3 regions of the Flavimobilis soli genome follow, and region 2 is predicted to be linked to each of the others. Evidence: riboswitches for the same ligand, from Rfam matches in the RefSeq annotation. Region 2 holds a riboswitch; each other region holds the start of a gene.
The links. Region 2 has a riboswitch for thiamine pyrophosphate ahead of ATL41_RS00870 (YkoF family thiamine/hydroxymethylpyrimidine-binding protein). Riboswitches for the same ligand answer to the same signal wherever they lie in the genome.
Positions count from the first base shown of each region.

Region 1 (10,289 bases), 1.3 Mb from region 2:
GTCGGCGGCAGACGCTGCGCCTTCTGCGAGGTCCGTCGCGCCGTCGTGCGCGTCGGCGAGGCCGTCGGCGAGGGCGGTCGCGCCGTCCGCGAGGTCGCCCGTGCCGTCGGCGAGCGTTCCGGCGCCGGTCGCGAGCTTCCCCGCGCCGGACGCGAGGGTCGTGCCGCCCTTCGCGAGGGTCGACGTGCCGGTCGCGAGGTCGGACGCGCCGTCCGCGAGCGTCGAGGCGCCGCTGTCGAGGCGCTGGGCGCCGTCGTCGAGACGGGCCACCCCCTGGTGCGCGGAGCTGACGCCGTCGGCGAGCGTGCGCAGACCCTCCGCGAGGGAGGCTGAGCCGTCCGCCGCGGAGGCCGCGCCGTCGGCGAGGGTCACGGCGCCGTCGGCGACCTGGTCGGACGCGTCGGTGAGCCGGATCGCACCGTCCGACGCCGTGGCGAAGCCGTCGCGCGCGGAGCCGAGGCCGACGAGGACCGTGTCGACCGCGTGCGCGCCGATCTCCTCACGCACCGCGGACTCGACCTGGACCATCGCGGAGCGGCCGAGCGTCGTCGCGAGGAACGAGTTCGCGTCGTTGTACGTGACGTCGATGCGTGCCTGCTCGGGGGCGTCGCCGCCCGCGCTGACGATCGTCTCGGAGAAGTCCGCGGGGATCGTCACCGCGAAGTAGTAGTCGCCGTCGGAGACGCCCGCGAGAGCGTCGTCGCGCGACGTGACGCGCCAGTCGAGGTCACCCGACTCGACGAGCTTCTCGGTGATCTGCGCGCCGGCGTCGACGGGCTCGCCGTCGCGCTGCGCGGCGACGTCCTCGTTGACGAGGGCGACGGGCAGCTTGTCCATGTTGCCGGTCGGGTCCCAGAACGCCCACAGGTACAGGGCGCCGTAGAGGAGGGGGATGAGGATGAGGGCGCCGACGGCGACCTTGGGGAGGGTGCCGCGGCGGAACCGGCGGAGCTCGCTCCCTGTCGATGCTGCAGAGATCATGAGGTCTTCCTGGGGGAGGTCAGGCGTCGAGCTGCGGGCCGGTGGTCAGGCGCACGACGCGGGGCGACGTCTGCCAGGTCATGGCCTGCACCTCCCCTGCGGACGCGACGGAAGCGATGACGGTGACGCCCGCGGCGGCGAGGCCGGCGAGGCTGTCCCAGACGAGCTGGCGGCGCGCGGCGTCGTGCACCTGGTCGAGGTCGTCGACGACGAGGAGGCGCGGCTGCGCGAGCATCGCGACGGTGATGCGCAGGAGCATCGCGTCGACCTCGTCGAGGTCCCACACGACCGTGTCGAGCGCGGGCAGGTGGCGTTCGCCGAAGACGGCGGAGGCGGCGTCGCGGTACGTCTGCTCGGTGAGGCGCGGGGCGCGGCGGTACCAGGGCGTGAGCCAGGTGAGGCGCTCGCGGAGTGTGTCGGCGACCGTCACCGAGTCGTCGAGGCGGTCGATCGCGTCGAAGCCGGCGACGGCGGCGAGCTTCTGGACGGCGTAGCGCTCGCGGGGCAGCTCGTGGCCGAGGACGGTGAGCTGGCGTGTGCTGCGGTCGGGCCGCATGCGGCCGGCGAGGGTGAGCAGGAGGCTCGTGCGGCCGGAGCCCTGGGGTCCCTGGAGGACGACGAGGTCGCCCTCGCGGACGTGGAGGGAGACGGGTCCGTAGACGGTTCCGCGTGCGGACGTGAGCGTGAGGTCCTTCGCCTGGACGACGGCGCGGCGCGGCGCGGGCTGGGAGGGCGGCGCAGCGTGCGCGGGTGCGGCAGGGAGGTCCTCGACCTCGGTGCGGCTCGCGGGAGGGGTGGGGTTCATAGTCCTGTTCCTGAGCTTGCGGCAGTCTTTTGATCTGACCGGTCAGTTCAAAATTAGGTCGGGCCGGGACGAGCGTCAACCGGAGGCGGCCAGAAGCGGCGAGGATCACAGCGGGCGGACGGCAACCGGGCGACCGCCTGTCGGTAGGCCGACGGCGACGCCCGCAGTCGCGGGCAGGGTGCGCGTGGGGGCGTCCTCGGCACCGGGGCGGTCCGGCGCGACGGCGATGACCCGGGCTCAGCCCTTCCAGGCCCAGGTCAGCGAGGGCGACTGCCGCACGGACCCGTAGTCGCGCCACATCGCGCGGGCGTCGGCCTTCTGCCGCGCCGTGCACGTCCGCGCGTAGTACATGACGGCCGTGCGCCCCGTGATCACCGACGCCATGCAGTCCGCCTGCAGCTCGCCCGGCTCGGCCGGCCCGCGGGCGTAGAGCCGCTCGGCGCTCGCGGTCGACTCCTCGTACGCGCTCTCGCCGTCGACGAGCGGGCGCACCTGGACGACGTGCGCGCACTCGTGCAGCGCCGTGTGCTCGAGCACGGCGTCGGGCAGGCCCGAGCGCAGCCGGATCGACTGGGTCCAGCGTGCCTGCCCGTCAGCCCACGCCCACGACGAGCGGGCCTTGCCGACGGTCTGGCCCGACCGCACGTCGGGCGAGTCGACGTAGATCGGCGTGAGCGGGCAGAAGTCGCGCACGGCGGCGCGAGCCCGAGCGACGTACGCGGCGTGCTCCTGGCTGTCCGACTGGAAGATCGTGAGCTCGGGGCTCGTGCGGACCGTGCCGGTGCCCGGGTCGAGCACGACGCGGTACGTCGCGTCGCCCGCCCGGCTCGGCACGGGGAGCGCGACGGCCGTGGTCTCGGCCACCTCCTCGGCGACCGGCGTCCACCGCCCGCCGTCCCGGCGCTCGAGCCGGAGCGTCGGCCCGGCCGCACTCACCTCGACCGTGACGACGACGTCCTCGTCCGTCGCGGCGACGTCCGGGTGGTCGACGTCGGTGATCGTCGCGTGCGCCCCCGTCGCGCCCGCTCTCTCGTCCGCGCCCGCGGCGACGGCACGGACGAGCCCGTCGCCCGTCAGGCCCGGGGCCGAGGGGCGCGGAGCCGCGGACACGAGGACCCAGGACAGCGCGAGCGCACCCGCGAGCGCCGGCACGGCGCGCCGCGTCCAGGTGTCTCGCCGCACTGGTCCTCCTCGCCCCGGGTGCCGTCGTCGTGAGCGACCTGTCCATCGTGCCCCGTCGTGCCGACGACGGCCAGGACGGCCGGACCTGGTCGGGCGCTCGTGCGGCGTGCGTGCAGGTCGGCCGACGTGCAGCGCGCCACGGTCCCGGTAGCGTGGGCAGGGTGGCCGCCCGACCCGGGCTGCCGCACCGACGAGCGACGAGGAGGACCGACGTGGCTGACGACAACGACGAGGGCATGGTCGACAAGCTGATCCTGATCGGCACGTCCGCGCTGGCGGCGTGGCTGGCGCAGAAGCTCCTCGGCGCGGTGTGGAAGAAGGCGACGGGGCACGACGCCCCGAAGGACCCGCTCGACAACGAGTCGAATATCGCGGGCATCGTGACCTTCGCGGGCGTGACGGGTGCGGTCGCCGCGCTGAGCCGCATCGCTGCGAACAAGGGCGCGCGCAAGGTGACGTCGCGGATCTCTGCGGGGCGCACCCTGAAGGCCTCGCGCTGACGCGGGTCCTGCACGCTTCGCGCTGACGCCCTGGCAGACGGCTCGGCCCCCTCGTCGCTCGCGACGAGGGGGCCGAGGTGTGTCCGGGGTCAGCCGACGGCGACGCGGATCTCGTTGCGCCACGGGTCGGCGAACGTGAGCACGGCGCCGTCGTCCGCGGCGGCGACGCCCGCGTGCTTGAGGCGGTCGGCGAGCGCGCCGACCTCGTCGCGCGTCGGGACGACGATCGACACCTCGCCGAGGCCGAGGTTCACGGGCCGCGGGCCAGCGCCCATCGACGCCCACGTGTTCATCGCCATGTGGTGGTGGTAGCCGCCGGCGGACACGAACAGGGCCGAGCCCATCTCGGTCGTCGCCTCGAAGCCGAGGGTGTCGACGTAGAAGCGGCGCGCGGTCGGGATGTCGCCGACCTGCAGGTGGACGTGGCCGAGGGTCGCGGCCGAGGCATGCGGGGCAGCGAGGACGGCCTCGTCGAGGTGCTGCTGCATGAATGCGTTCGGGTCGAGGTGCAGCGTGGCCATCTCGACGTGGCCGTCGCGCCAGCGCCACTGGTCGCGCGGGCGGTCGACGTACAGCTCGATGCCGTTGCCCTCGGGGTCGTCGAGGTAGAACGCCTCGGAGACGAGGTGGTCGCCCGCGCCGGTGTAGAGCTGCGGGGTGAGCGTCGCGACGCGCGCGAGCGTCGCGGCGAGGCCTGCGGCGTCGGCGAAGAGGATCGCCGTGTGGAACAGGCCGGCCTCGCCAGGGCGGCGCGGCGGCAGGTCGCGAGCCTCACGCAGGACGACGAGCGGCGTCGTGCCGCGGCCGAGGGTGACGACGGCGTCGCGGCCGTCCGCGGCGTCGTTCGCCAGGACCTCGAGCGCGATGACGTTCGTGTAGAAGGCGACCATCGCGTCGATGTCGCGGACGTACAGCGTGACCGCGTCCATGTGCGTCTCGGCTGCGAGGCGGTCGCCGGGCAGGAGGGCGGAGGGTGCGGCGGCGTGGGCGCTCGCGGCGTCGATCATGTCTCGGCTCATGTCTTCAGTCTCCCCCGAGAAAGTTGAAGCGTCAACCATTCTCGGTGTGAGGACGGGCACGGCCGCGAGGCGCGGCGGGCGGTAGGCTGGTCAGGAACGACAGGGGAGCGCTGCCGCCCGCACGGACGGTGAGCGCTGAGAGTGCGGACCACCGCAGACCCTCGAACCTGATCCGGTTAGCACCGGTGTAGGGAGTCGGGATTCTCTCCACGTCGTGCGCCGCAGCACACGCGGGGCGCGACGCGGCACCCCTCCTTTGACCTAGGAGGACACCAACGCATGAGCACCACCACCCGCCGCCGCAAGGGCACCGCAGCCACGCTCGCAGCGATCGCCACCACGAGCCTGCTCGTCGCCTGCTCCACCGAGCAGAGCCCGGCGACCACGACGACGACGGCCGGCCCGCCGACCGGCAAGGTCACCCTCGTCACCCACGACTCTTTCGAGCTCACCGACGAGCAGAAGGCCGACCTCGAGGGGCTCGGCCTCGACGTCGAGGTCACCCAGCTCGGCGACGGCGGCACCCTCGTCAACCAGCTCATCCTCACCAAGGACTCCCCGCTCGGCGACGTCGCCTACGGCATCGACAACATCTTCGGCGCACGCGCCCTCGAGGCCGGCGTCTTCGCCGACCACGCCTCCCCCGCCCTGCCCGACGCCGCGAAGGACCTCCTGCTCGAGGGCTCGACCGCGCTCACCCCGATCGACCAGGGCGACGTCTGCATCAACGTCGACGACCGCTGGTTCGACGCGCACCCCGACGTGCCCGTCCCCGCGACCCTCGACGACCTCGCCGACCCCGCGCTCAAGGACCTCGTCGTCCTCACCAACCCCGCGACGTCGACCCCCGGCCTCGCCTTCCTCGCCGCGACCGTCGGCGCCTACGGCGAGGACGGCTACCTCGACTACTGGACGAGCCTCAAGGACAACGGCGTGAAGATCTCCGACTCCTGGTCGGACGCCTACTACGTCGACTTCTCCGGCGGCGGCGAGGGCGGCCCGCGCCCCGTCGTCCTCTCGTACGGCTCGTCGCCCGCCTACACGCTCGACGGCGACGAGTCCACGACGTCGTCCCTCCCCGCGACGTGCTTCCGCCAGGTCGAGTACGCGGGCGTGATCGCCGGCTCCGACAACCCCGCCGCTGCAGGTGCACTCGTCGACTACATGCTCTCCGCCGACTTCCAGGCGGCCCTCCCTGACACGGTGTACATGTACCCGGTCGACCCGGACGTCGACCTGCCCGAGGCGTTCGAGAAGTTCGGGCCGCTCGCCGAGAAGACGATCACGGTCGACCCCGCGACGCTCGCGGAGAACCGCGACGCCTGGATCGAGTCGTGGACTGACACGATGCTCGGCTGAGACGAGCACGACCGTGACGACGACCCTCGCACCGGCACCGACCGGGAACCGCGCCCCCCACGGGGACGCGGCACCCGGCGGTGCCCGGCGCAGGGCGACCGGGCGTGCGCTCTGGTTCGCCGCCGTCGGGGTCCCGGGACTGTTCCTCGCGGTCTTCTTCCTGTGGCCCGTCGCGACGATGATCCTCAAGGGCTTCGCGTCGCCCGACGCCGCGGCGCACCCCGCGTGGTCGCCCGCCGCCTGGGACCTCGGCGGGTTCGGCGAGGTGCTCGGCCGCCCGCGCACGTGGCGCGTCGTCGGCCTGACCTTCCTGCAGGCCGGCCTCGGGACCGTGCTCTCCGTCCTGCTCGGCCTCCCCGGCGCGTACGTGCTGTACCGGCGGACGTTCCCCGGCCGTGCGTTCGTGCGTGCGGTCGTCACGGTGCCGTTCGTCCTGCCGACCGTCGTCGTCGGTGTCGCGTTCCGCAGCCTGTTCATGGACGCAGGCCCGCTCGGCGGGCTCGGCCTCGACCAGAGCCTCACCGCGATCGTCGTCGCGCTCGTCTTCTTCAACTACTCCGTCGTCGTGCGCACGGTCGGCGGTTTCTGGGCGCAGCTCGACGCCCGTCCCGAGCAGGCCGCGCGCGCCCTCGGCGCGAGCCCGCTGCGCGTCCTGCGCACGGTCACGCTGCCCGCGCTCGCCCCCGCGATCGCGTCGGCCGCCGCGCTCGTCTTCTTCTTCTGCGCGACGGCGTTCGGCACCGTCCTCATCCTCGGAGGCAGCCGCTTCGGCACGATCGAGACGGAGATCTACGTCCGCACGACGCAGTTCCTCGACCTGCGCGCGGCCGCGGTCCTGTCGGTCCTGCAGCTCGTCGTCGTCGCGGCCGTCCTGTGGGTGTCGGGCCGCGCGTCGGCACGGCGCGTGCGTGCGCTCGCCCTGCTCGGCTCGGCTCCCGGCGAGCGACGGCTGCGCCCGCGCGGGCTCGGTGCGGGCGGCTGGGCGAGCCTCGCCGTGACAGCCGTCGTCGTGCTCGGGCTGCTCGTGTGGCCCATGGCGAACCTGCTGCTGCGCTCGCTGCGCACGGCCGACGGCACGTGGACCCTGCAGAACTACCGGAACCTCGCCGAGCCCGTCGCGGGCTCGTCTGTGACCGCGTGGCAGGCCGCGGGCACCTCGCTGCGGACGGCTGCGGTCGCGGCCCTGATCGCCGTCGTCGTGGGCGGCCTCGTCGCGCTCGTGGTGTCCCGGCGCCCACGCTCACGGGCAGGCCGTCGCGGCCTCGCGCTGCTCGACGGCGTGTTCATGCTGCCGCTCGGCGTCTCGGCCGTGACGGTCGGCTTCGGGTTCCTCGTGACGCTCGACCGACCGCTCGGCCTCGGCGTCGACCTGCGCTCGTCGGGGCTGCTCGTGCCCGTCGCGCAGGCGGTCGTCGCGATCCCCATCGTCGTGCGCACGGTGCTGCCGGTGCTCCGCGCGCTCGACCCGCGCCTGCGGGAGGCGGCCGCGACGCTCGGCGCTCGCCCCGGCCGCGTGCTCGCGACGGTCGACCTGCCGCTCGTCACGCGTCCGCTCGGTCTCGCCGTCGGCTTCGCGTTCGCGGTGTCCCTCGGCGAGTTCGGTGCGACGGCGTTCCTCGCGCGGCCCGACTCGGCGACGCTGCCGGTCGTGATCTTCCGGCTCATCGGGCGGCCGGGTGCGGAGAACTTCGGGACGGCGCTCGCCGCGGCGGTCGTCCTGGCCGTCGTGACGGCGACAGTGATGGTGGTGGCCGAGCGGATGCGCGGCGACAAGGCAGGAGAGCTCTGATGGTCGATGTGGTGGTGGCGCGCAGCGCCGCTTCGGACGCTCCCGTCACGCCCGCGGAGGGTGCGCCCGGGCTGAGGCTGCGCGACGTCGTCGTCGGGTACGAGGGAGCGTCGCGCCGCGACGCCCCCGTGCGTGCGGTCGACGGCGTCTCGCTCGACCTGCCGCGCGGGCAGGTGCTCGCGCTGCTCGGTCCGTCCGGCTGCGGCAAGTCGAGCCTCTTGCGCGCGGTCGCGGGCCTCGAGCGGTCGACGGGCGAGATCTCCTGGGGCGGGCACTCGCTCGCGGGGCTGCCCGTGCACGAGCGCGGCATCGGCCTGATGTTCCAGGACGGCCAGCTCTTCCCGCACCGCGACGTCGCGGGCAACGTCGCCTACGGCCTCGAGGGCCGCGCCCTGCGCGGCGGGCGACGTGAGCGCATCCCTGCCGCGCGCCGTCGGGCACGCGTCGCGGAGCTGCTCGACGCCGTCGGCCTCGCAGGCTACGAGTCACGGCAGGTCTCGACCCTCTCGGGCGGCGAGCGGCAGCGCGTCGCGCTCGCCCGCTCGCTCGCGCCGGCCCCCGGGCTGCTGCTGCTCGACGAGCCGCTCTCGGCGCTCGACCGCGAGCTGCGCGAGCGCCTCGCGGTTGACCTGCGCGCCGCCCTCCTCGCGACGGGCACCACCGCCGTGTTCGTCACGCACGACCAGGACGAGGCGTTCACGGTCGCCGACCGTGTCGCGGTCATGTCGCGCGGTCGCGTGCTGCAGGAGGGGACTCCCGCCGAGCTCTGGGCCGCGCCCGCGGACCGCACGGTCGCGTCCTTCCTCGGCTACGAGGTGTTCGTCACGGTGGACGGGGCGTCGCTCGCGGTACCACCGGGGGGCTTCCGCCTGCTGGGGCTGGGTTCCGTCGGCCAGGACGCGCCCGTCGGAGCGGAGCGCGACATGGCGCTCTTGCGCCGCGGGGTCGTGACGGGCGTCCCGTTCCGTCGCGGTGCGGCGTCGGCGCTCGTCGAGATTGAAGGACTCGGCACGGTCACGGTCCACGAGGCGGCGACGGGGGCCCGGGCGCTCGAGACGTTAAACGTGGGTGATGTCGTGCAGCTACGCCTCACCCTGGGCCGGTGCGCACCCTGCGCGTGAGACACGCGTGAGTCTCGTTAGTCGAGACGAGCGGGTGAATGCTCGCACCCCCTCAGGAGGTCGAAAGCAGATCGTGGGGCGCGGAATCTCGCGGAAACCTGGCTCCGTGTGTGTCGTTGCTGGTCAGGGGTGACGCGCAGGGTGATCCACAGGAGCGCTCTTCCGGTTGCGGGACCCTCGGGTCGTTGGCACGCTTCGGTGTGCACGCCAAGCGTGCAGCGACGTCGCTCGCCTGGGCCCTGTGTCACCGGCCATGGCGCGACTAGCCAGAGATGCCGCCAGGCGTCGGGGTGAGGTGCGGGGGCACCGCATCCCAGACGCAGGTCCGCGCAGGTCCGTCACGGTCGCCGTGAGATCTTCGTGGCGCCCTGGCGCCGCCGGTTCGGGGGAAACGGTGGCGTGGGTGTGGTGCGCCGGGTCCTGGATCGGGGGATCGGACCCGGCGCTTTCTCATGTCCGCCGCGTACGTTCTCGGTCCGACGCATGAGACGCGCTCGTGTTGTTAGGCATGCCTCAGTAAGTTGAGCCTTACTTCACTGTTCGCGCGGCCGACGGCCCCGTCTGGTCCCGCGCCTGGACTTCACCGGAGCTCTCTATGACAACGACCAGAGGTCGTCGCGCCCTCGGGGCGGTACTGACAGCCGCCCTCACCCTCGCCGGCGTGGCAGCAGTCGCACCCTCCGCGCATGCAGCGGGACTCGCCACGGCGATTGACGACGCCCAGCTCGACTGGGGCGTCAGCGGCTACGCCCAGCAGGGCGTGTTCGGCGCGTGGACGTTCGGTGCCTTCCAGGGCGACGCGAGCTACCTCGACGGCACCGCAGGCCAGACCGAGTACGCCGTCGACGCGTACCCCGCGTCGTCCTTGCCCGTCGGTATCACCCCCAACGCGGTGCGGTTCTCGGGCGGCACCGGAAGCCTGGATCGGACGACCGGGGACGTGACGGTCTCGTGGACCGGGTCCTACACCGTCAACGCCTACCCCTCGACCTTCGGCGCTCCGTCGGAGACCTACGCGGACCCGCAGCTCGTCATCGCTGACGGCGCGGCGCGACTGACCTTCGATGTCACCTTCGGCGAAGGCAAGGACACGGGAGGCGCGACCGTGCCGGCCGTCGACGCTGGCCGGATCGCCGTCGCCACGGTCGCGGACGTCGACGTCGCCGACGTTCTCGACGGGGACTTCCGCCTGCAGCCCGACTACCAGGGCGTGACCCTCCCCAGCAGCGTCGTCACGAACCAGAGCACGTCGTGCGTCGCCTCGGGCGGCGCGACCGGCTGGTGGGGCTCGTGGCCTGAGGAGTTCGTCGCGGTCGTCCCGACGTCCCTCAAGTCGCACTTCTACTCGACCAGCTGCGGCGGTTCGCAGGACAAGAAGCCAGCGCTCCCGCTCGCGGTCGACCTCGGGATCAAGGGGGCCGTGACGGTCTCCCAGACGACCGTCGCGGCCGACGGCACGACGACGGTCACGGTCGAGGGACGCAACTTCGACCCGAGCTTCGCGATCGGGACGCGACCGCCGTTCGCAGGTCT
Region 1 is NZ_PDJH01000001.1:1,526,169-1,536,457, reverse strand. It holds gene ATL41_RS07005 (YhgE/Pip family protein) at 1-981, opposite strand, end outside; gene ATL41_RS07000 (ATP-binding cassette domain-containing protein) at 1,001-1,786, opposite strand; gene ATL41_RS06995 (hypothetical protein) at 2,024-2,968, opposite strand; gene ATL41_RS06990 (DUF4235 domain-containing protein) at 3,181-3,468, shown strand; gene ATL41_RS06985 (VOC family protein) at 3,558-4,487, opposite strand; TPP riboswitch at 4,579-4,698, shown strand; gene ATL41_RS06980 (thiamine ABC transporter substrate-binding protein) at 4,767-5,846, shown strand; gene ATL41_RS06975 (ABC transporter permease) at 5,860-7,635, shown strand; gene ATL41_RS06970 (ABC transporter ATP-binding protein) at 7,635-8,756, shown strand; gene ATL41_RS06965 (Ig-like domain repeat protein) at 9,418-10,289, shown strand, end outside.
Region 1: it holds a riboswitch for thiamine pyrophosphate, as region 2 does, so the genes downstream of both, ATL41_RS06980 (thiamine ABC transporter substrate-binding protein) here and ATL41_RS00870 (YkoF family thiamine/hydroxymethylpyrimidine-binding protein) in region 2, are expected to answer to the same signal.

Region 2 (10,289 bases):
GAATATCCGGGCATCGGACGGCGTTGGCGTGAGCCGCCGTCGTCCCCGGAGGTCTCATGAGCGTGTCCACTTCACCCACCGTTGTTCTCCCGCCGCTCGATGCACAGGCTGAGCGGCTCATCTCCCTGGGCCTCATCGCTGACCCGGACGCGCTGCGCGCCGAGGCGTCGCGCCTGGCGACCGTCACCCCAGAGGGGTCCCTCCTCGTGCCCCACGAGCGAGTCCTTCCCGCCTCGAAGCTCGCGCACCTCATGCGGCTCCCGGCGCCGGGCCGCGCGGGCGCTGCGGGGGAGGTGCGGGAGGGGTTCGTCGTCGAGGACATGACCAACGTCGACGACTTCCGTCCCACAGCGCACGCGGTGCTTCCGGACGCTGACGTGTACGTCGTCGCCGACCCGACGCGCGGTGACGAGATGCGCAACTGGTCACCTGCTGAGGCGCTCCCCGCCATGACCGGCGCCGGCCGCACGCCGCTGACGTTGGTCGAGGGCATCCACTGGGCGCTTCAGACACCAGGGATCATCGAGGCGAACGCCTGCTTCATGACGATCGGCTCGCGCAAGACCAAGCCGAACGGTGACCTGGACACGCGGACGCCCGCGCTGTGGATCTCGTCCGGCACGGGTCGTGACGGTCGTGAGCGTAAGGGTGCGCCGAAGGTCGGCTGGTGCTGGTGGGGCAACCGGCACACGTGGTTCGGGTTCGCTTCTGCGGAGGGCCGCACCGGGGCCTGATGCCCCGGCGCGGCCCTCCGCTCAACGGCCGACGAGCGCCGCAGGCCCGGTGAGGAAGCCGGAGGCGCTGCTCCACGCCACGACGGCACACGCGACGACGACGACGCCGACCGCGAGAAGCGCATCAGCCCGACAGACGGTCACAGGGTTGAGAAAGGTGCGTGGCCCAGAGCCGAGTGCCCGGGTCTGCAGCGCCATCGCGAGGCGTTCCCCGCGGCGCAGGCTGATGACAAGGACAGTGAACGCCGCAGCGCCCATCGAGCGGGGAGAGCCCGACATACGGAGCGTCGGCAGGCGTCCTGGCGCGGTGCGGTACGCCCGATCAGGCTGGCGGACAGCGTGCGCCTGCCGGATGGACTCCATCATGTCGGGCAGCTGGTCGAGCAGCCGGGTCGCCGCGAGCACCGCGTACGTGATGGTTCCCGGCAGCCGTGCCTGCTGATGGAGGCTCACCATGAGCCGTGCAGGGTCGGTCGACCGGACGAAGACGATCGACAGCACCCCGATGAGCATCGCGCGCGCGGCGAACGACAGCCCGAGCGCAAGCCCGGCCCTGCTCACGTCGACAGGTCCGATCGCAATCTGCGCACCGCCCGGCCTCGTCAGAACGTTGACCAGGACGATGCTCGTGCCGAACATGAGGAACGGCATCTGTGCGCGCACCAGCGTGCGGACGTCGAGCGACCTGCTCACGACGATCGCGCCGAGCGCCACCGCATAGAGCACCGCCGGTGTGACGGGGTCGGTGACGAGCAGAAGCGCGCACGACAGCGCGAGCAGCAGTGCGAGCTTGACGGCCGGGTTGCGCCGTCCGAGTGCGGTCGCACGAGGGTCGATGCGCGTGCCCGCTGCGGCGGTCGTGCTCATGGGTGTGCTCCTGTGGCTTGCAGAGCAGGCGCGACGCTGGTCGAGCGTGTTGTTCCGAGGGCCCAACCCTCGACAGTGAGTCCCTCGGCGAGACGGCGGCGCAGGAGCTCGGGGAGTCGCAAGCCGGAACCTTCCGTCGTCGCCGCGGTGAGGACCTCTGAAGGTGCACCTCGGGCGACCATGCGACCGTCAGCCATGACGAGAACCTCGTCAGCGAGCTCGGCCGCGAGCGACAGATCGTGCGTGACGACCACGATGGCTCTGCCCGCGTCTGCCATGGCGCGCAGCTCGCGCGCGACGCGTGCCGCATTCCGTCGGTCCTGCGCGAAAGTCGGCTCGTCCACGAGCAGCACGGGATCGGGACTCATGCACGCGGAAGCAAGCGTGAGCCGCCGTTGCTGCCCGCCCGAGAGCCGAAACGGGTCGGCATCGGCGACGTGTCGGAGACCGAACCGGTCGAGGATCGACTCGACCGACGGCCCGTCGGCGGCTCGCGTGGCCGCGCGGCGAGCGTGCGCGACCTCCTCTCGCACGGTGCGACGCAGGAACTGGTGCTCAGGATGCTGGAACACCATGCCGACACGTGGCTGGTTGCGCGCGTCTTCGCGACGCCGGATGCGGCGCCGCCGGGGCGAGGGCGGGCCCGGTGTGTAGGCCGGCCACGTGAGCGTGCCCTCGGCGGGGCACAGTCCCGCCAGTGCCTTGAGGAGCGTCGACTTGCCTGCGCCGTTGACGCCGAGGATCGCAGTGAGCGTTCCGGCGCGGAGATCGAGGTCGACACCGTCTACGAGCGTGGGACGCTGCCGGACGACGGCAGCTCCGGCAGGTGCGCCGATCGCGGGTGTGGACACTGCCTCAGCTCGCACGGTGACACCCCGTGCACGCAGGAGCGGCGTCGACGTGCAGCGTGCGGAGGGGACGCGGCGGGCACCAGGAAGATACGGCTCGGTGAGCGCGTCAGGCATCGAGGCGAGCCGCACGTCGAGGGGCAGCCAGCACCCCATGGCTTCGATCGCCTGCGCATGCGTCGTGAGGACGTCGGCCGTGGGCCCGTGCGCGAGCACGGAGCCCGAAGCGTCGATGACAAGCGTGTCGACCGGCAGAGTGGGGAGCTCGTCGAGACGATGCTCGACGAGGAGGACCGTCGGACCACCGTCGTTCATGACGGTCGCGACCGCCGCGCCCACCTGCTGCGCGCCAGCCGGGTCTAGCATCGCCGTCGGCTCGTCGAGCAGGAGGAGCGCCGGCTCAGCGACGAGAACGCTGGCAAGCGCAACCCGCTGCGCCTCACCGCCCGAGAGCGTCCCAGTGGGACGGTCGGCGAGGTGAGCGGCCCCGACCCGCGCGAGAGCCGCTCGAACGCGCGCCGCGATGTGCTCGGACGGTACGCCGTGGTTCTCCAGGGTGAACGCCACGTCGTCAAGGACCCCGGCGAGGCACAGCTGGTCGAGAGGGTTCTGCTGGAGGTACGCGACATGCCGCGCGAGGTCGAACGTTGCGACCTCGCGCGGATCGGAGCCGAGCACGCGAACGTCACCCGTGACAGCGGCATCGACGGTCTGCGGCACGATCCCCGTGATCATCCGCAGGAGTGTCGACTTGCCGGAGCCGGACGGGCCCAGGACAAGACAGGATCGACCGGCGGCGATGCCCAGCGTGACGTCGTGCAACGACGGTGTCGGCGCGGTCGGATAGTGGACGCCCGCGCCCTGGAGAACCACGGCGGCGTTCATCGTGCGGCGCGCCCAATCGCCTGGTTGTCGAGCACACCCGTGCGGAGGAGCCCGTCGCCGAGGAGCTTGGCAGCCACCGCGGACAGCAGGATGCACGACGCGAGCGTGAACGCGAAGCGGAGGCCGAGGTACTCCTGACCGAGCCATCCCTGCCGGAACGCGTTGTACGCGAAGGTCAGAACCCCGGCGGAGACACCTGACGCGAGGAACGTCGGCCAGCCGAAATGGCGGTAGCGCGTGAGGGCGAAGGGAAGCTCGGCGGTCGCACCCTGGATGAACCCGACGAGCAGGAGCATTGGCCCGACGGGGGAGCCGAGGAACGCGACCTCGACGAGAGCCGCGAGAATCTCGACGACCACGCCGACACCCGGCTTGCGCACGATGTACACGGCGAGAGGCGCGACCATGATCCATGAGCCGGCGAGCACATTCTGGGCAAGGTCGCCGAGCGGACCCATCGCGATCTGCAGTCCGTACCACGCCTGGACGAACGCCCAGTAGAGGAACCCGAAGACGACCGCAAGGACCGCGAGCAGCACGGTCTCGTGGAGCGTGAGCCCGCGGCGGTCGCGGGGCACGAGGGTCGGGAGCGTGGTCGCGGCGTCGTCGGCCGTCGCGCCGGGCAGGTCGGTGCGGGGTGTGCTCATCGGGCCACCTCCGTCGCGGGAGCATCGGCGTCCGGGTGGTTCGTCGAGATCGTCACGTGCGTGACGACGTGCGCGACGGAGCGGCCGGCGGCGAGCCAGCCGTCGGCGACCGTGCCGAGGACGTCGGCGAGGTCGCCTGCGAGCTCGGTGACGAAGTGCCGCGACGCACGCGCGACCCCCGCGGCCTTGGCCCGCTCGATGACCGGCATGATGTGGGACATGTGGTCGGCGCCGGGGCCGTCGGCGAGCGGGTACAGCGCCCACTGGGCGGTGGCCTCGACCCCTGTGGGTGCGAGCGGGGTGAGGTCCGGGATCGCGAGGGTGGGGGCGTCGAGCCCGCACGTCAGCTCGCCCGGGCAGCCGCGGGAGAGCTGAACGTGCGCGACGACGTGCGCTCCGCTCGCCGAGACCCGCGCGATGAGGTCGACGATGTAGGCGAGGACGTCGGCCTCGGCGCCACCGACGTACGTCGAGACGTCGTCGGACTCGATGACCAGACCGGGGGCGGATGCCGCGGCCGTGTCCGCGAGGGCAGTGAGCAGGATCGCGACATAGTCGTCGGACATCACGGAGACCGTGAGGCGTGCGCCGACCCCCAGGGCGAGGGGGTCTCGAGTCTGGGCACCGCTGCGTGCGGACGTCGTGGACGGGGAGAGGGACATGCGTGCTCCTGTGCATCGACGCCCCCGGGGGTGGGCAAGCACGATGCATCCACTCGCGTGGCAGCGCCACGCCGCCGCGGACACGAAAATGCCCATGACGTGCCCCCGCATCCGTGCGCCCGAGAGCGCGCGGGCACGGGGACGGGAATGCTCCGCCCTGCTCCCTACGCTGGTACTGACCAGATCAGGTTCCACGGGTCTGCAGGTGGGACGGGGTCCGGCCTGCACTCTCAGCGCTCATGCGCTCCCCGGGGGCTTGGTGAACACACCGTAACGACGACGAGCCTCGAGGGCCAACGGGGCCGGCGCCCGTTCCACCAAGCGGACGCGGGTGCGGGGTTGGGGAACGTGAGATTCTGGGTGCCCGGTCCGCACAGCCTCGAGGCTGTCGTCGCGCGAGGAGCCCCGATGACGACCTGCTACTACACCGCCGCGACCTTCGACGGGTTCCTCGCGACGCCGGAGCACTCGCTCGACTGGCTGTTCTCCTGCGACTTCGACTGGGCCGCACCCATGCCGCACGCGACTCTGGCCGACGGCGTCGGGGCTCTCGTCATGGGCGCCTCGACGTACGAGTGGATGCTGCGCCGTGACGAGCCCTGGCCGTTCGAACCGCCGACCTAGGTGCTCACCCACCGCGACCTGCCCGTCCCCGCGGGCGCCGATGTTTGGCTCAGGCACGCCGACGTGCGTGACATTCACGCCGAGATGACCACGGCAGCGGACGGCGGGGTGTTGTGGGTCATGGGAGGCGGGGGGAGTCGCCCAGCAGTTCGCCGAGGCCGGGCTGCGCGACGAGGTGTGGCTGCAGTACGCCCCAATGCTCATCGGGGCCGGGCACCCGCACATCACGGGGTGGCTCGACCCCGCGCCCATCGACGTCGCCCGCAACCGCGACCATATGTGCGGCCGCTACCGGGTGCGGCGCCCGTCCGCGTGATCCCCGTGCGGCGCTGACGGGCTGGCGTCAGACTCTCTCGAACCGGCGACGTGCGCGGGGGATGTGATGACGGAGGCGCTCGTGGCGATCCGTCGGGCGTTCGGGTGGACGTACGCGATGGTGTGGAAGCTTGATGTGGAGTCGCAGCGGCTGCGTCTGGTGCACGACGACGGGACGGCGCCTCGCGAGTTCCGCGAGTATGCGCAGGGCTTGGCTCTGGGCCCGGGCGAGGGGCTGGCGGGGACGTGTTGGCAGCGTGACGACATGGCCGTCCTGCACGATCTGCGCACGGCTGGGCCGGGTGTGGATGTGTCGCGGATCGAGAGCTCGGGCTTGCTGAGCGGTGTGGCGCTGCCGGTGCGTAGCCGCGGCAAGGTTGTGGCGGTGTTGCAGTTCCTCAACAGCGGGGTGGGGACGCCGTCGGAGTCGCGGCAGTCGATCATGCGTGCTGCGGGGATGCTCGTGTCGGGGCAGTTCGACCGGGCGGCGGAGCGGGAGATCGCAGTCGAGCACGACCGTGACGTCACGGCGCTGACGACTGTCGTGCATGCGGTGGCGAAGGCGTCGAGCATCGAGGAGGCGCTCGGCACGGCGCTCGAGACGATCAGGATGAAGCGCCCTGGGTCTGATGGAGACTCGCGCTATTTGATTCCGACCAGCAGTTCGCGGTCGGCTTGGACAGCATAGAACGCGTTCTCGAACTCGACGGGCGGGACGTCGCCGAGGTAGCCATGGAGACGTTGCGCATTGTGCCAGTGCACCCACCCGAGCGTCGCGAGCTCGAGGTCCTCGACGGTCTTCCACGGTCGTTGGCGGGCAGGTCCGCGGACGAGTTCGGTCTTGTAATAGCCGTTCACCGTCTCGGCCAGGGCGTTGTCATACGAATCGCCGACGGTTCCGATCGAGGGTGTCGCGCCGATCTCCGCGAGGCGTTCGCCGTAGCGAATCGACGTGAACTGAGAGCCCGCGTCGCTGTGACAGCGCAGATCGGCGTGGCGTGCACCGCGGGACCAGCGGGCCATCTCGATCGCGTCGAGGACCATCTCGGTGCGCATGTGGGACGCGACCCGCCAGCCCACAATCATCCTGCTGAACGCGTCGACGATGAAGCACACGTAAGCGACGCCGGCCCAGGTGGGCACGAACGTCAGGTCCGTCACCCAGAGCCGGTTTGGTGCGGTCGCGGTGAACTCGCGCTTGACGAGGTCCGGGTGCCGCGCCGACGCCGGATCCGGGCGGGTGGTCTTCACCCGCTTCGACCGTCGGGCGCCCTCGATCCCCGCGACCCGCATCAGCCGGGCGGTCTGATCCCGACCGATCACGATCCTCGCTCGTCGGGCCGCCTTCCACAGCTTGCGGACCCCGTAGACGCGGTAGTTCATCTCCCACAGCTCGACCAGCCGCGGGATCAGCTCCTCGTCCCGCAGCGCGCGAGCCGAGGGGGCGCGGGTCTTGGCGGCGTAGTAGCTGCTCGGGGCCACCTGCAGCAGTCTGCAGATGAGCTCGACTCCGAGCCGGCGACCGTCGACCAGGTCGTCCTTGTTCGCGTCGATGAACGCGACTACTTCCGGTAGTGGCGGTCGAGCTCCGCCCCAAAGAAAGACGCCGCACGCTTGAGCACCTCGTTGGCGCGGCGAAGCTCCCGGTTCTCCTGCTCAAGCTCCCGCACCCGCTGCGCTTCGGCGCTGCTCACGCCCGGGGTGACGCCGTCGTCGATGTCGGCCTGCTTGACCCACATCCGCACGGACTCGACCCCGTAACCCAGCTGCGTCGCGACCCGCTGCACCGTCCCCTGCGTGACGCCGAGCTCAGCGCGCAGCGTCCTCACCATCCGCACTGCGGCGGCCTTCTCCTCGCTCGAGTAGCGACGCGTCGTCGGCTTCCCATTCGCCAGTTCCTTCGGCATGACTCCATCCTCGTTTCCAAGGTCAGGAGTCTCCAACAAACTCAGGGCGCTTCAGGACGGCGTTCGGCTGGGACTACGGCTCGTACTGGACGATCGACGCCGAGCGCGACGCGCTCGAGTTCGCGCAGGAGTCGGGGACGGTCAGCCCGGAGTTCCGGGAGGTGACGCGGACGGCATCGTTCGTCAAGGGCGTGGGTGTGGCGGGCCGCACGTGGGCGCGCGGCGACATGCTCATCGTCCCGGACCTCGGCGAGGTCACGGACTGTGTGCGTGCGCCCGCTGCAAGACGGTCGGGCGTGAAGTCCGGCGTCTGCCTGCCGGTCGAGGTGGGTGGCGAGATCGTCGGCACGCTCGACTTCTTCGTCACGCGCACGATCGAGCTGTCGGAGAACCGGCAGTCGGCGCTGCGGAACACGGCGTTCATGATCGGGCAGAGCCTCGAGCGGTTCCAGGCGACGATGCGCGTCAACGCGATCGCGCAGGACCTCTTCGACTCCATCCGGTCGGTCGAGTCGAACGTCGCCGACGCGACCGCCGTCGTCGCCGAAGGGCGCACCCTGTCGGATGCGACGAACGAGCGCGTGGAGGCGCTCGCGCACGCGAGCCAGGAGATCGGCCAGGTGGTGCGCACCATCCAGGAGATCGCCGCGCAGACCAACCTCCTCGCCCTCAACGCGACCATCGAGGCCGCACGCGCGGGCGACGCAGGCAAGGGCTTCGCCGTGGTCGCGGGCGAGGTCAAGGAGCTCGCCGCCCAGACCGCCCGCGCGACGGCGGAGGTCGAGGGCAAGGTCGCCGCCATCAACACGGAGGTCACCGGCATCACGATGGCGCTCGCCGAGATCAGCGCGACCGTCGGCCGCATCAACGAGTCGCAGGAGACGATCAGCGAGGTCGTCGCGCACCAGGTCGGGGCTGTGCGGGCTGTGGTGGATACGCGGGTGGGGTAAGCGGCCCCGCCCGATTCGCATCCAAGTTGATCTTGGAATCGACGATCCGGCCGTAGCCCTGGACGTGAGCAGAGATCAGCCTCATAGCTTCCACGCTCCCGGTGCGGCCCGCGCGTAGTCGTCGATGCCGATGGCTTCGAAGTGGCGCTTGGCGGACTTGATCTTGGCGAGCTCGGTTGGGCGCAGTTTCGAGTCGTCGAGGGTGCTCTTCGTCTCGCGGATCATGTAGATCCGGTCTTCGCCGTCCTCCTGCTTGATGATCGCCCAGTCGGGGTTGTACGGGCCGACTGGGGTGTCGATCTTGAACTTGGCGGGCAGCTTCATGAACAGCTTGATGTCCTCGCGAGAGTCGAGCAGCTCCGCGAACTGGCGCTCCACGTCCGAGTCGAAGACGACGTAGTCGAAGTCGGTCTTCTGGGTGTGCTGCACCTTGTACATCTGGTCGAGGAAGCGCTCCTTCTCCTCCTCACCGTCTCTCTGCAGCTCACGCAGCTCGTAAACGGAGCCTGCGATCCGCTCGTACTGGATGCCGTCGACCACGATCTTTGCCAGCTCGCTCTGGAGGGCACGTTTGGTCATCGCGATGAAGTCGTTCGGGTTGCCGATGAACTCGCCCAGCCGGCCACTGCCGATCAGGATGTCGACAATGGTCTTGCGGGTGAGAGAAGTGGCTTCCTGAAGCTCCGTGATGATGTCGGGCAGGTCGTAGCTGCCCTTGAGGTCGGCCGAGCGGGTGCCGAGTTCTTCACCCTTGGCGCCGCCTCGCAGCACCTTGACTCCGGCGCGGGTGACCTGGATGCGCAGCGCGTCGATCTTCGGCGCTTCGTGGATAGCCCGGATGGCGTTCTCGATCAGCTGGTCGCGGCCGACCCGGACGCGGTAGGTGGTCTTCTGGCTGATCGTCTCCCAGAACTCCTCGAACTCCGGTGTCGAGTAGAGTTGCTTGTTGAGCACGCGTGGCTGACGCTTGCTGACGGGCTTGACGTACTTGCCGATGTTGGCGCGCTCGACCAGCTCGATGATGATCGGCTCAGCCCAGGCGAAGTCGACGGGCAGGCCGAGGTCGAAGCCGACCTGGTTCGGCTGGAACTTCGAGGTAACCGTGCCGTCCTTATCGATGAAACCCTTGTCCTTGAGGTGCTCCCACACGAGGACGGAGCGCTGGTAGCCGAACTGGTCGTCGGTGAGCGCGCCGTTCGCGTCCTGCAGCGGGATCTTCGAGAACTCTGCCCGGCGCACCCGGCCGATCTCGACGCCGGCGTCCTTATACTCACGCTGGAGCTCGTCCGCGAACTTCGTGTAGGACTCGTTCGCTACGACCGTCAGCGTCGCGACGCCACGGTCAGCGACACGGGTGTAGCCGTCTTCGGTCTTTGCGACAGGGAGGCGCAGGCCACGGCCGAGGGTCTGGCGGCGCTCGGTCTCGGCACCCATCTCGCGCAGGGTGCAGATCTGGAAGACGTTCGGGTTGTCCCAGCCCTCGCGCAGGGCAGAGTGGCTGAAGATGAAGCGCACGGGCTCGTTCTCGTCGAGCAGTCGAGCCTTGTCTTGCATGATCAGTTCGTAGGCGTCGTCATCGGCCTTGGTGGTGCCGGACGAGTCCTGGAAGGTCGTTGTCTTGCCGCGCTTGATCTGGGAAAAGTACGCCCGGCGCAGTTCGCTCGGCGACTGCGGCAGCAGCTCCTGGTACCGCGCGGACTTCGCACGCTCCTCGACGAAGACCTCGTCAAACCACTGCACGAAGTCGCCGTTGGCGTCGTCGTTGTTCGTGCCGTCGCCCAGGTAGCTGGCGACCTTATCGACGAAGAAGAGGCTGAGCACCTTGATGCCCTTGGCGCGCAGCATCGATT
Region 2 is NZ_PDJH01000001.1:179,203-189,491, forward strand. It holds gene ATL41_RS00850 (DUF5701 family protein) at 57-734, shown strand; gene ATL41_RS00855 (energy-coupling factor transporter transmembrane component T family protein) at 756-1,601, opposite strand; gene ATL41_RS00860 (ABC transporter ATP-binding protein) at 1,598-3,334, opposite strand; gene ATL41_RS00865 (ECF transporter S component) at 3,331-3,981, opposite strand; gene ATL41_RS00870 (YkoF family thiamine/hydroxymethylpyrimidine-binding protein) at 3,978-4,643, opposite strand; TPP riboswitch at 4,786-4,904, opposite strand; gene ATL41_RS13430 (dihydrofolate reductase family protein) at 5,052-5,267, shown strand; gene ATL41_RS13435 (hypothetical protein) at 5,443-5,583, shown strand; gene ATL41_RS00880 (GAF domain-containing protein) at 5,650-6,270, shown strand; one part of gene ATL41_RS00885 (IS3 family transposase) at 6,225-7,177, opposite strand; one part of gene ATL41_RS00885 (IS3 family transposase) at 7,177-7,489, opposite strand; partial or broken gene ATL41_RS13655 (methyl-accepting chemotaxis protein) at 7,558-8,439, shown strand; gene ATL41_RS00895 (restriction endonuclease) at 8,521-10,289, opposite strand, start outside.

Region 3 (10,289 bases), 410 kb from region 2:
CGAGCACGACCGCCGCGCCGTCCCCGAGGACCCCCTCCTCCCGGTGTGCGGCAAGCCACCCGTTCATGTCGCGGCGGGTGATCGGGTCGAGCGCGCCGAACGGCTCGTCGAGCAGCAGCACCTGCCGCCCGGCGAGGACCGTACGTGCGAGCGCCGCACGCTGACGCATCCCGCCCGACAGCTCGTGCGGCCACGACCGCTCGAAGCCCGCGAGGCCGAAACGGTCGAGCAGGCCGCGCGCCGCGTCGGTCGCTTCCCGGCGCGACGTCCCGCTCACCTGAGCGCCGAGCGCGACGTTCCCCAGGGTGCGCCGCCACGGCAGCAACGAGTCGCCCTGCGGCATCCACGCGACGTCGGGCCGCCCGTCGTCGCCGTGCGGGAGCCGGACGGCGCCGCCGTCGACCACCGTCCCCGCGACCGCGAGACCCGCGAGGATGCGCAGCAGCGTCGACTTGCCGCACCCGGACGGGCCCACGACCGCCGTGAGCCCGCCACGCGCGACCCGGAACGACACGTCCGCGAGTACGGCGCGACCGCCGAGCGACACGCTCAGCCCGCGGACCTCGACGCTCCCCCGCCCCTCCGCGGTCCCGAGGTCGGGCCGGACGTCAGCCGAGGAGGTCATCGGTCCACAGCTCCTCCGCCGTCAGGCCCGGCTCGACGAGCCCCTCCTCCTCGAGGAATGCGAGGAACTCCCGCCACACCTCCGGGTCCTGCCAGCCCCAGGGCTTGCCTGGCGCCGTGATCTCCGCTGCGAGGTACGCCGCGCTGAGCGACACGAGCTCGCGGTCGAGCTCCGGGACAGCCTCCAGGAGCGTGTCGGCGGCCGCCTGCGGGTCGGCTACCGCGTCCTCGTAGCCGCGTCCGACCGCCGCCACGAGCTTCTCGACGACGCCCGGCCGCTCGGCCAGCACCGTCTCGGACGTCGCGAGCAGCGGCGTGTACCAGTCGGGGATGCAGTCCGTGTGGTCCGCGAACGGGATGGACGCGACGTCGAGACCGTCGACGTCGCGCAGCCTGATCGTGTCCCAGCCCTCGAAGACCCATGCCACGTCGAACTGGCCCTGCGTCAGCCCGACCCGGAAGTCGTCGCTCACGAGCGGGGCGAGCTCGACCGCGTCCGGGTCGCCGCCGTCGCACGCCACGAGACGACGCACGAGCGCCTCCTCGAGCGCGCTGCCGTAGCTGCCGTACGTGCGCCCCGCCAGGTCGCGCGGACGCCCGATACCCGCGCTGCTCAGGCCGATGAGGCTCGACGTGTTGCGGCGCAGGACCGCAGCGACCGACACGACGTCGGCCCCCTTGGCCCGGGCCGGGACGAGCGCCTCGGCGACGGAGTACGCGACGTCCGCCTGGCCCGCCGCGACGAGGCTCAACCCCGACGCCTCCCCCGGCTCGACGATCGTCACGTCGAGCCCCGCCTCCGCGAAGTAGCCGCGGTCCTGCGCGACGTACAGGCCGAGGTGGTTCGTGTTGGGCGTCCAGTCCAGGACGACGGTCACAGGCGTCAGGTCGCCCTCGACCGCGCCGCTCTGCGGCGGCGCCGCGCAGCCGGCGGACAGGGCGATGAGCGCCGCGGTGAACGCGGCAGCGGTACGAGCTCTCATGCTGGTCTCCTTGCGAGCAGGTGGGTTCCGGGTTCGCGCCGCTGCCACGGCAGGGCGGCGCGCGACGCCGCGTCGACGATCACGAACAGCAGCGCGGTGAGCAGCGCGACGAGGGCGACCGCGACGAAGATGCGGTCGACGTCGTACCCCTTGCGGGCGCGCTGGATGAGGACGCCGAGGCCGCTCGTCCCAGCGAGATACTCCGAGACGACGGCGGCGCCGACGGCGTACGTGGCGGCGAGCCGCAGCCCCGACAGGGCCCCGGGCAGCGCGGCCGGCGCTCGCACGAGCAGCAGCACCTGGCGGCGCGTGCCGCCCAGACCGCGCAGGACGTCGCCAAGCTCCCCCTCAGCGTCGCGCATCGCGCCTGCCGCCGCGACGAGCACGGGGAAGAACACGGTGAGCGCGACGAGCACGACCTTGGGCGCGAGCCCGACACCACCCCACAGCACCATGAGCGGCGCGAGCACGACCGTCGGCACGGTCTGCGTGAGCGTGAGCAGCGGCAGCAGCGCCCGGTCGAGCCAGGGCGAGGCCGCGGCCGCGAGCGCGAGCGCGCTGCCTGCGAGGACTCCGAGCACGAGACCGAGGAGTGCCTCCGTCATCGTCGTCGTGACGTGGTCTTCGAGCAGCGGGGCGAGCCCGACGGCTGCGGACACGACCTGGCTCGGCGCGGGGAGGATGAACGCCGGGACGTCCCCGACGCGGACGGCCACCTCCCACACGACGACCAGGCCGGTCGCGAGCACCGCCGGCGGCCACGCACGCGCCAGCAGGTCCGCACCCGGGCGCGGGGCGACGCTGCTCACGCCCGGAACTTCGCGACGAGGTCCTCGATCGTCGGGCCGTCGTCGTCGGCGCCCTGCCCGACCTTGATGTGGCTCGTCACGCCGCGGGCGCCTGCCGCGAGCGTTGCCTCGTGGACGCGTCGCAGCAGCGCCCAGACCTCGTCGGGGCTCCCCTGCACGGTCGTGCCCATCGCACCGACCTCGTGGACGAGACCCGAGTCCTGGATGACGGCGATGGCGGGGTCGATGTGGGCGTAGGGCTGGTCGGCCGTCCCGGCGGGGCGGGGCGAGACCTGGATGTGTGCGAGCACTTCTTCGCTCCTCGAGCTCGAGGGCGCCGCCGCGACGGGCGCGCGCACGACCGTCGCGCGCCGACGAGGCGCGCCGCAGCACGCGTCGGCGAGGACGCGAGCAGCGGGACGGTTCGAGCAGACAAGGTGCCGACGGCACCGACGCATCCCTCCGCTGGCATTACCCAGTTCAGGTTCGCGGGTCGGCGGCTCGGGTGGTCTCCCATCCGCCCTCTCAGCTTGGTGCACCAAGCTCCCCGGCGTTTCCCCGTCAACGTATCGGCCGTGCTCGCACGCCGCGACCGTCGTCTCGCGATCCGGGACCGCCGCGTCGACCCGGACGCCCGACGGGTGGTTGGCTGGGGTGATGAGAGCGATCGAAGCCGTACGCGCAGGTGGTCCCGAGGTCCTCACGCTGGTTGAGCGTCCCGCGCCGGACCCAGGTGCGGGCGAGGTCGTCGTCGACGTCGCGTTCGCGGGCGTGAACTTCATCGACACGTACCGCCGCTCGGGCGTCTACCCGGCGCACTTCCCGCACGTGCCCGGAAGCGAGGGTGCGGGCGTCGTCAGCGCCGTCGGACCTGGAGTCACGGACGTCGCGGTCGGCGACCGCGTCGCCTGGGTCGACGGCCCCGGCTCGTACGCCGAGCAGGTCGTCGTCGCAGCAGACCGCACGGTCCCCGTGCCCGACGGCGTCGACCTCGCGACCGCGGCCGCACTCATGCTCCAAGGGCTCACCGCGCACTACCTCGTCGACTCCAGCCACCCCGTCGGCCCCGGCGAGGACGTGCTCGTGCACGCAGGCGCGGGTGGGGTCGGCCTCCTCCTGACGCAGCTCGCCGTCGCGCGCGGCGCGCGCGTCATCACGACCGTCTCGACGGAGGCGAAGGCCGAGCTCTCGCGCGAGGCGGGCGCGACCGCCGTCGTCCGCTACGACCAGCTCGACGACCTCACGGCGCAGCTTCCCGAAGCCGTCCGCGCCGTCGCCCCGGAAGGCGTCCACGCGGTGTACGACGGCGTCGGCCGCACGACGTTCGACGCGTCGCTCGCCTCCCTGCGGCCGCGCGGCATCCTCGTGCTGTTCGGCGGAGCCTCCGGCCAGGTGCCCCCGTTCGACCTGCAACGGCTCAACTCGGGCGGCTCGCTGTTCGTCACCAGGCCCACGCTCGGCGACCACGTCGCGACACGACCCGAGCTGCTGCGTCGGGCCGACGAGCTGTTCCACGCCGTCCGGCTCGGGGCCCTCAAGGTCCGCGTCGGCGGGACGTACGCACTCGCCGACGCGGGTGAGGCGCACCGGGCGCTCGAGGCGCGCGAGACGACGGGCAAGCTCGTGCTCGAGGTCGGCGGGGAGGCGCTGTGAGCGTCGAGGCGGGCGGCTTCGACGACCTCGTCGCGGCCGTCCGGGACTTCTCGGAGGAGCGCGGCTGGACGCCGGTGCAGACGCCGAAGAACCTCGCCATGGCGCTCACCGGGGAGGCGGGCGAGCTCGCGGCCGAGCTCCAGTGGCTCGGCTCCGACGAGAGCGTCGACGCCGTGCGCACCGACCGTGAGCTGCGCGAGCGCGTCGCGATGGAGATGGCCGACGTGCTCATCTACCTCGCGCGCCTGGCCGACGTCACGGGGATCGACCTGCTCGACGCCGCCCGCCGCAAGCTCGCGGTCAACCACGGGCGCTTCCCGGTCGGCTCGGCGCCGTCGCGAGCGCACGACGGGTGACGCCAGGCGCGCGAGGGACACCCGCCGGGACCGACGGGCACCGTCGTCCGCTCTGGGAGGTGTCACCGTGGGCCCCTCACGACGCCGAGCGCATGCTCGGAGCATGACGACCACGATCACGCCGAACATCTGGTACGCCGGCGACGCCGAGGAGGCTGCCGCCGCCTACACGGCCTTCTTCCCGGACAGCCATGTCGTGCAGACCGTCCGCTACCCCAGCGAAGGACTGCCCGACTTCCAGAAGGACATGGCAGGCAAGGTCCTGACGATCGACCTCGTCGTCGGGGGCCTGCCCCTCACGCTCATCAACGCCGACGCGACCTTCCGCCCGAACCCATCGATCTCCTTCATGGTCAACTTCGACCCGTCCCGGGACCCCGAGGCGCGCGAGCACCTCGACGAGCTCTGGGCGCGCCTGGCCGAGGGTGGCCGCGTCCTCATGGAGCTCGGCCAGTACCCGCACAGCCCGCGGTACGGCTGGGTCGAGGACCGCTTCGGCGTGTCCTGGCAGCTGATCCTCACGAACCCCGACGGCGACCCGCGCCCGTTCGTCCTGCCGACCTTCCTCTTCGGCGGCCCCGCACAGAACCGCGCCGCCGAGGCCAGCGCCTACTACCGGGAGGTCCTGCCCGGCTCCCACGAGGGTGCCACCGTCCTCTATCCCGAGGCCCTTGGGCCCGCCGTCGCCGGGTCCGTCATGTTCAGCGACCTCGTGCTCGCCGGCACGTGGGTCGCCATGATGGACGCGGCCGCCGAGGTGGACCACACGTTCGGCGAAGGCGTGTCGCTCGCCGTCACCGCCGCGGACCAGGCCGAGATCGACCGGCTCTGGGCGGCGCTGTCCGCCGTCCCCGAGGCCGAGCAGTGCGGGTGGTGCAAGGACCGGTTCGGCGTCTCGTGGCAGGTGGTCCCCGAGAACATGGGCGAGCTCATGGCGCACCCGGGGTCGTACGAGCGGCTCATGCAGATGAAGAAGATCGTCGTCGCCGAGCTGTGACCGGGCACCCGCGCGCGGGCGCGGGAACGACAGCGGCCCGACCCCGCCGGAGCAGGATCGGGCCGTCGGCGCGAGAGGTCAGCGCAGCTGGGCGCCGAGCTTCTTGCCCGCAAGCTTGATGACGCGGCCGCGGATCTCAGCCGTCTGCTCCGCCGTCAGCGTGCGGTCCGCACCACGCAGGCGCACCGCGACCGCGACCGACTTCTTGCCCTCGCCGACCTGCGGGCCAGTGAACACGTCGAAGACGCGCACCTCCTCCGCGAGGTCGCCGACCGCCTTCACGACGACGGCGCGCACCGCGCCAGCGGCCACGTCCTGGTCGACGACGAAGGCGAAGTCCTCCTTCGCGAGCGGGAACGTCGACACCGGCACGGCCTGGACGGGGTCGGTCGGGGCGGCGGCCACGATCGCGTCGAGGTCCACCTCGAACGCGGCAGACCGGCGCGGCAGGTCGAGGCGCTCGAGGACCTGCGGGTGCAGCTCGCCGGCCCAGCCGACGACCTTGCCCGACGGCAGCTCGAGACGCGCACAACGGCCCGGGTGCCACGGCATGCGGGACGTGTCGTTCGCCGTCGTGAGCTCGACGCCGACCGTGCGGGCGACGAGGCGCACAGCCTCGACCGCGTCCTCCCAGCCGGCGGGACGGCCAGGCCCCCACCAGCCCGCGCGCTCGCGCGCACCAGCGAGGAAGCCCGCCGCGTGGCGCGGCTGGTCCGGGACGGCGGCCGCGAGAGCCTCGAGCTCGTCGGCCGTCGGACGGCGGCCGCCCGGGAGCTGCGGCGCGACGGGCGCGCCTGGGCGGGGCTGCGTGACGAGCCCGATCTCGTAGATCGCGAGGTCCGTCATGCCGCGGCCGACGTTCCTTCGCGCGGTGCCCAGGAGGGTCGTCAGCAGGTTCGTGCGCAGCTCGGGAGCCTCGTCCGAGAGCGGGTTCGCGAGTCGCACGGCCTGGCGCCGCGCGTCCTCGGCGTCGAGGCCGAGCTCGTCGTGCTGCGCCGTCCCCACGAACGGGTACGACAACGTCTCGACGAAGCCGGCCTCCGCGAGGGCGCGCGCGACCGAGCGGCGCGAGCGCTGCGCGGCCGTGAGGCCGGTACCGGCGGGGGCTGCGGGGACGATCGACGGGATGTTGTCGTACCCGTCGATGCGCGCGACCTCCTCGACGAGGTGCTCGGGGGCCTCGATGTCGGGTCGCCACGACGGAGGCGTCACCTGGACGGCCTCGCCGTCGCCGTCAGCCAGCTCGCAGCCGATCATCGTGAGGATCTCGGCGATGCGCTCACGACCGTGGTCCACCCCGGTCAGGCGCAGCGGCTCGGACCACGGGAACGTGATCGCGGGCGTCGCCGGGACCGCGTCGAGGTCCGAGACGGCAGGGTCGGCGGTGCCGCCGCCGTGCTCGACGAGCAGGTCGACGACGCGCTGCGCGGCCACGCCCGGCAGACGCGGGTCGACGCCGCGCTCGAACCGCTTCGCAGCCTCCGACGGGATCTTGTGCCGGCGCGACGAGCGCGCGATCGTCACGGGATCGAAGTGCGCGGCCTCGACGAGGACGTCGGTCGTCGTCTCGGACACCTCGGACACCTGCCCGCCCATGACGCCCGCGAGCCCCTGGACGCGCGAGCCCCGAGCGCCGTCGGGCGAGTCGGTGATGAGGAGGTCGCCCGGGTCGAGCGTGCGCTCGACGTCGTCGAGCGTCGTGAAGCGCTCCCCAGCCGCCGCGCGGCGCACGACGATCGGCGCGGAGACCTTCGCGAGGTCGTACGCGTGCAGGGGCTGACCGAGGTCGAGCATGACGTAGTTCGTCACGTCGACCGCGAGCGAGATCGGCCGCATGCCCGCCTGCGTGAGGCGCTTCTTCATCCACTCGGGCGTGGGCGCGCTCGGGTCGATCCCCCGCACGATGCGCGTCACGAAGCGGTCGCAGCCGACGACCCCGTGGACAGGAGCCACGTCGTCGACCTCGACGGCGAAACCGTCGGTCGTCGCGGCGGGCGTCTCGCGCAGGCCGGGGTCGGTGAACGCCGCTCCCGTCGAGTGCGAGTACTCACGGGCGACGCCGCGCATCGAGAAGCAGTAACCGCGGTCGGGCGTCACGTTGATCTCGAGCACGGACTCCCCCAGGCCGAGCAGCTCGACCGCGTCCGTCCCGTTGGGCTGCCCCGTGAACCCGAGCCGGTCGAGCACGATGATGCCGTCGTGGTCGTCGCCGAGGCCGAGCTCGCGCTGCGAGCAGATCATGCCGTCGGACACGTGCCCGTACGTCTTGCGCGACGCGATCGGGAACGGCCCAGGCAGGACCGCGCCGGGAAGCGCGGCGACGACGCGGTCGCCCGCGGCGAAGTTGTGCGCGCCGCAGACGATCCCGCGCGGGACGGTCGGCTGGCCGTCGTCGTCGAGCACGTTGTGCTCGCCGACGTCGACCTGGCACCAGTTGATCGTCTTGCCGTTCTTCTGCTCCTCCTTGACGAGGGAGACGACGGTCCCGACGACGAGCGGTCCCGTGACGGCGGGGCCGTGCACGGCCTCCTCCTCGAGACCGACGCGGACGAGGTCGGCAGCGAGCTGCTCGGCGGTCAGGCCCGCCGGGAGCTCGACGTGCTCAGCCAGCCAGTCGAGTGCGATGTTCGGCATCAGAACCCCATTCCGAACTGCGTCGAGAAGCGGACGTCGCCCTCGATGATGTCGTGCATGTCAGTGATCCCGTGACGGAGCATCAGGGTGCGCTCGAGGCCCATGCCGAACGCGAAGCCCGTGTACTCCTCCGGGTCGATGCCCGCAGCGCGCAGGACGTTGGGGTTGACCATGCCGCAGCCGCCCCACTCGATCCAGCCCGCGCCGCCCTTCTTCTGGGGGAACCACAGGTCCATCTCCGCAGACGGCTCGGTGAACGGGAAGAAGCTCGGGCGCAGGCGCGTGCGCGCCTCGGGGCCGAACATCGCGCGGGCGAACTGGTCGAGCGTGCCCTTGAGGTGCGCCATCGTCAGGCCCTTGTCGACGGCGAGGCCCTCGACCTGGTGGAAGACGGGGGTGTGCGTCGCGTCGAGCTCGTCCGTGCGGAACACCTTGCCCGGGCACGCGATGTAGATCGGGACGTCGCGCGAGAGCATGGTGCGCGCCTGCACGGGCGACGTGTGCGTGCGCATGACGAGGCCCGAGCCCGCGCCGTCAGCCTCGGGGCCCGCGACGAAGAACGTGTCCTGCATCTGGCGCGCGGGGTGGTCCGGCCCGAAGTTGAGCGCGTCGAAGTTGAACCACTCGGCCTCGACCTCGGGGCCCTCGGCGATCTCCCAGCCCATCGCGACGAAGAAGTCCGCGACCTGCTCCGAGATCAGCTCGAGCGGGTGACGAGCACCTGCAGCGACGCGGTCCGTCGGGAGCGTGACGTCGACAGCCTCGGTGACGAGGACCTGCGCCGCGCGCTCGGCCTCGAGCTCCTCCTGGCGGGTTGCGAGCGCCTTGGCGAGGCGGCCGCGAGCCGGGCCGAGAAGCTTGCCGGCGGTCGCCTTCTCGGCGGGCTCGAGCTGGCCGATCTCACGGTTGGCGAGCGCGAGGGGGCTGCGGTCCCCGGCGTGGGCGATCCGCACCTCCTTGAGCGCCTCGAGGTCAGCAGCCGACGCGACGGCGGCGAGAGCCTCCGTCAGCGCCGCGTCGATGCCAGCGGCGTCGAGCGGGGACAGGGGCGTTTCTGGCGTGGACATCCGTGCCTTCCGGAACCGGAGCGAGTGGGATCGTCGATCATTCTACGAGGCCCGGACCCCGGATCCGCGCCCCGTCCGCACCCGCGCGCGGCCCGGCGTCGAGCGGCAGGCCGCGCGGGGCGGGCGTCAGAGCGCGACGATGCGCCAGCCGACCTCGTGGCTCTCGCCCGGCTCGAGCAGCACCAGGTCCGTGCGCGAGTTGAACGCGTCGGGCGGGCACGTCATGGGCTCGACGGCGAGGCCGCTGCGGAACGCGTCGCCTGGCCCCTGCGGGGTGTGCACCTGCAGCCAAGGGCTGCCCGCGTCCCACTCCATCGCGACCCCGGTGCCCGACGGCGAGCGCACCTCGACGCGCCCCTTCCCGTCCTCGAGGACGAGGCCCGTGTAGGCGTGGTCGATGAAGGTGTCGCCGACGGGGCGAGGCGCGCGGAAGTCGAGCCTGCCGCCGTCGTACGTCGCGACGTCGGCGACGCCGGTCGGGACGAGACGGTCAGGCGTGACCGTGAGCACCTGCTCGGCGGGGATGCGGACCTCCCAGTCGTCGACGGGCTCGGGCCCTGCGACGAGGTACGGGTGCGGGCCGGTGCCGTACGGCGCGCGGCCGGTGCCGACGTTCGTCGCGCGCACGGTCCAGCTCAGGCCCTCGGCGGTCAGCGCGTACGTGACCTCGCAGCGGACGCGGAACGGGTAGCCGGCCTGCGGCGCGATCGTGTGGGCGAGCGTCACCGACGCCTCGTCGCCGGCGACGACGCTCCACTCAGCCCATGCGCCGAGGCCGTGCAGGGCGTGCCCGCGCTCGGGCTCCGTCAGGGACAGGACGTAGGTGTGCCCGTCGACGTAGTAATGCCCGTCGACGACGCGGTTGGGCCACGGAACGAGGACCGCGCCGCGGTACCCGGGCCGGACGTCGTCCTCGCCGTACGGCGTCACGAGGGGGCGGCCGTCGTGCTCGAGGACCCGCAGGCTCGCGCCCACGGAGGCGATCACGGCACGGTAAGGGCCGCTGGTCAGGATGTGTTGCGTGCCCGAGGCGGGCACCGTCGCGTCGTTGCTCACGTGAACATCTAAGCGCACCGCGCGGCTCTCGCGCGCAGGGCCGAGGGTACGTCCGTGGTCCGTAAGGCCCTTAGCGTCGAGCGCGGCTCTCGCGCGCAGGGCCGAGGGCCCTGTACGGGTCAGCGCTGGGC
Region 3 is NZ_PDJH01000001.1:587,780-598,068, forward strand. It holds gene ATL41_RS02670 (ABC transporter ATP-binding protein) at 1-625, opposite strand, end outside; gene ATL41_RS02675 (ABC transporter substrate-binding protein) at 609-1,607, opposite strand; gene ATL41_RS02680 (ABC transporter permease) at 1,604-2,416, opposite strand; gene ATL41_RS02685 (thiamine-binding protein) at 2,413-2,706, opposite strand; TPP riboswitch at 2,836-2,954, opposite strand; gene ATL41_RS02690 (quinone oxidoreductase family protein) at 3,053-4,048, shown strand; gene ATL41_RS02695 (nucleotide pyrophosphohydrolase) at 4,045-4,404, shown strand; gene ATL41_RS02700 (VOC family protein) at 4,508-5,401, shown strand; gene pheT (phenylalanine--tRNA ligase subunit beta) at 5,480-8,035, opposite strand; gene pheS (phenylalanine--tRNA ligase subunit alpha) at 8,035-9,102, opposite strand; gene ATL41_RS02715 (aldose 1-epimerase family protein) at 9,229-10,158, opposite strand; gene ATL41_RS02720 (TrmH family RNA methyltransferase) at 10,278-10,289, opposite strand, start outside.
Region 3: it holds a riboswitch for thiamine pyrophosphate, as region 2 does, so the genes downstream of both, ATL41_RS02685 (thiamine-binding protein) here and ATL41_RS00870 (YkoF family thiamine/hydroxymethylpyrimidine-binding protein) in region 2, are expected to answer to the same signal.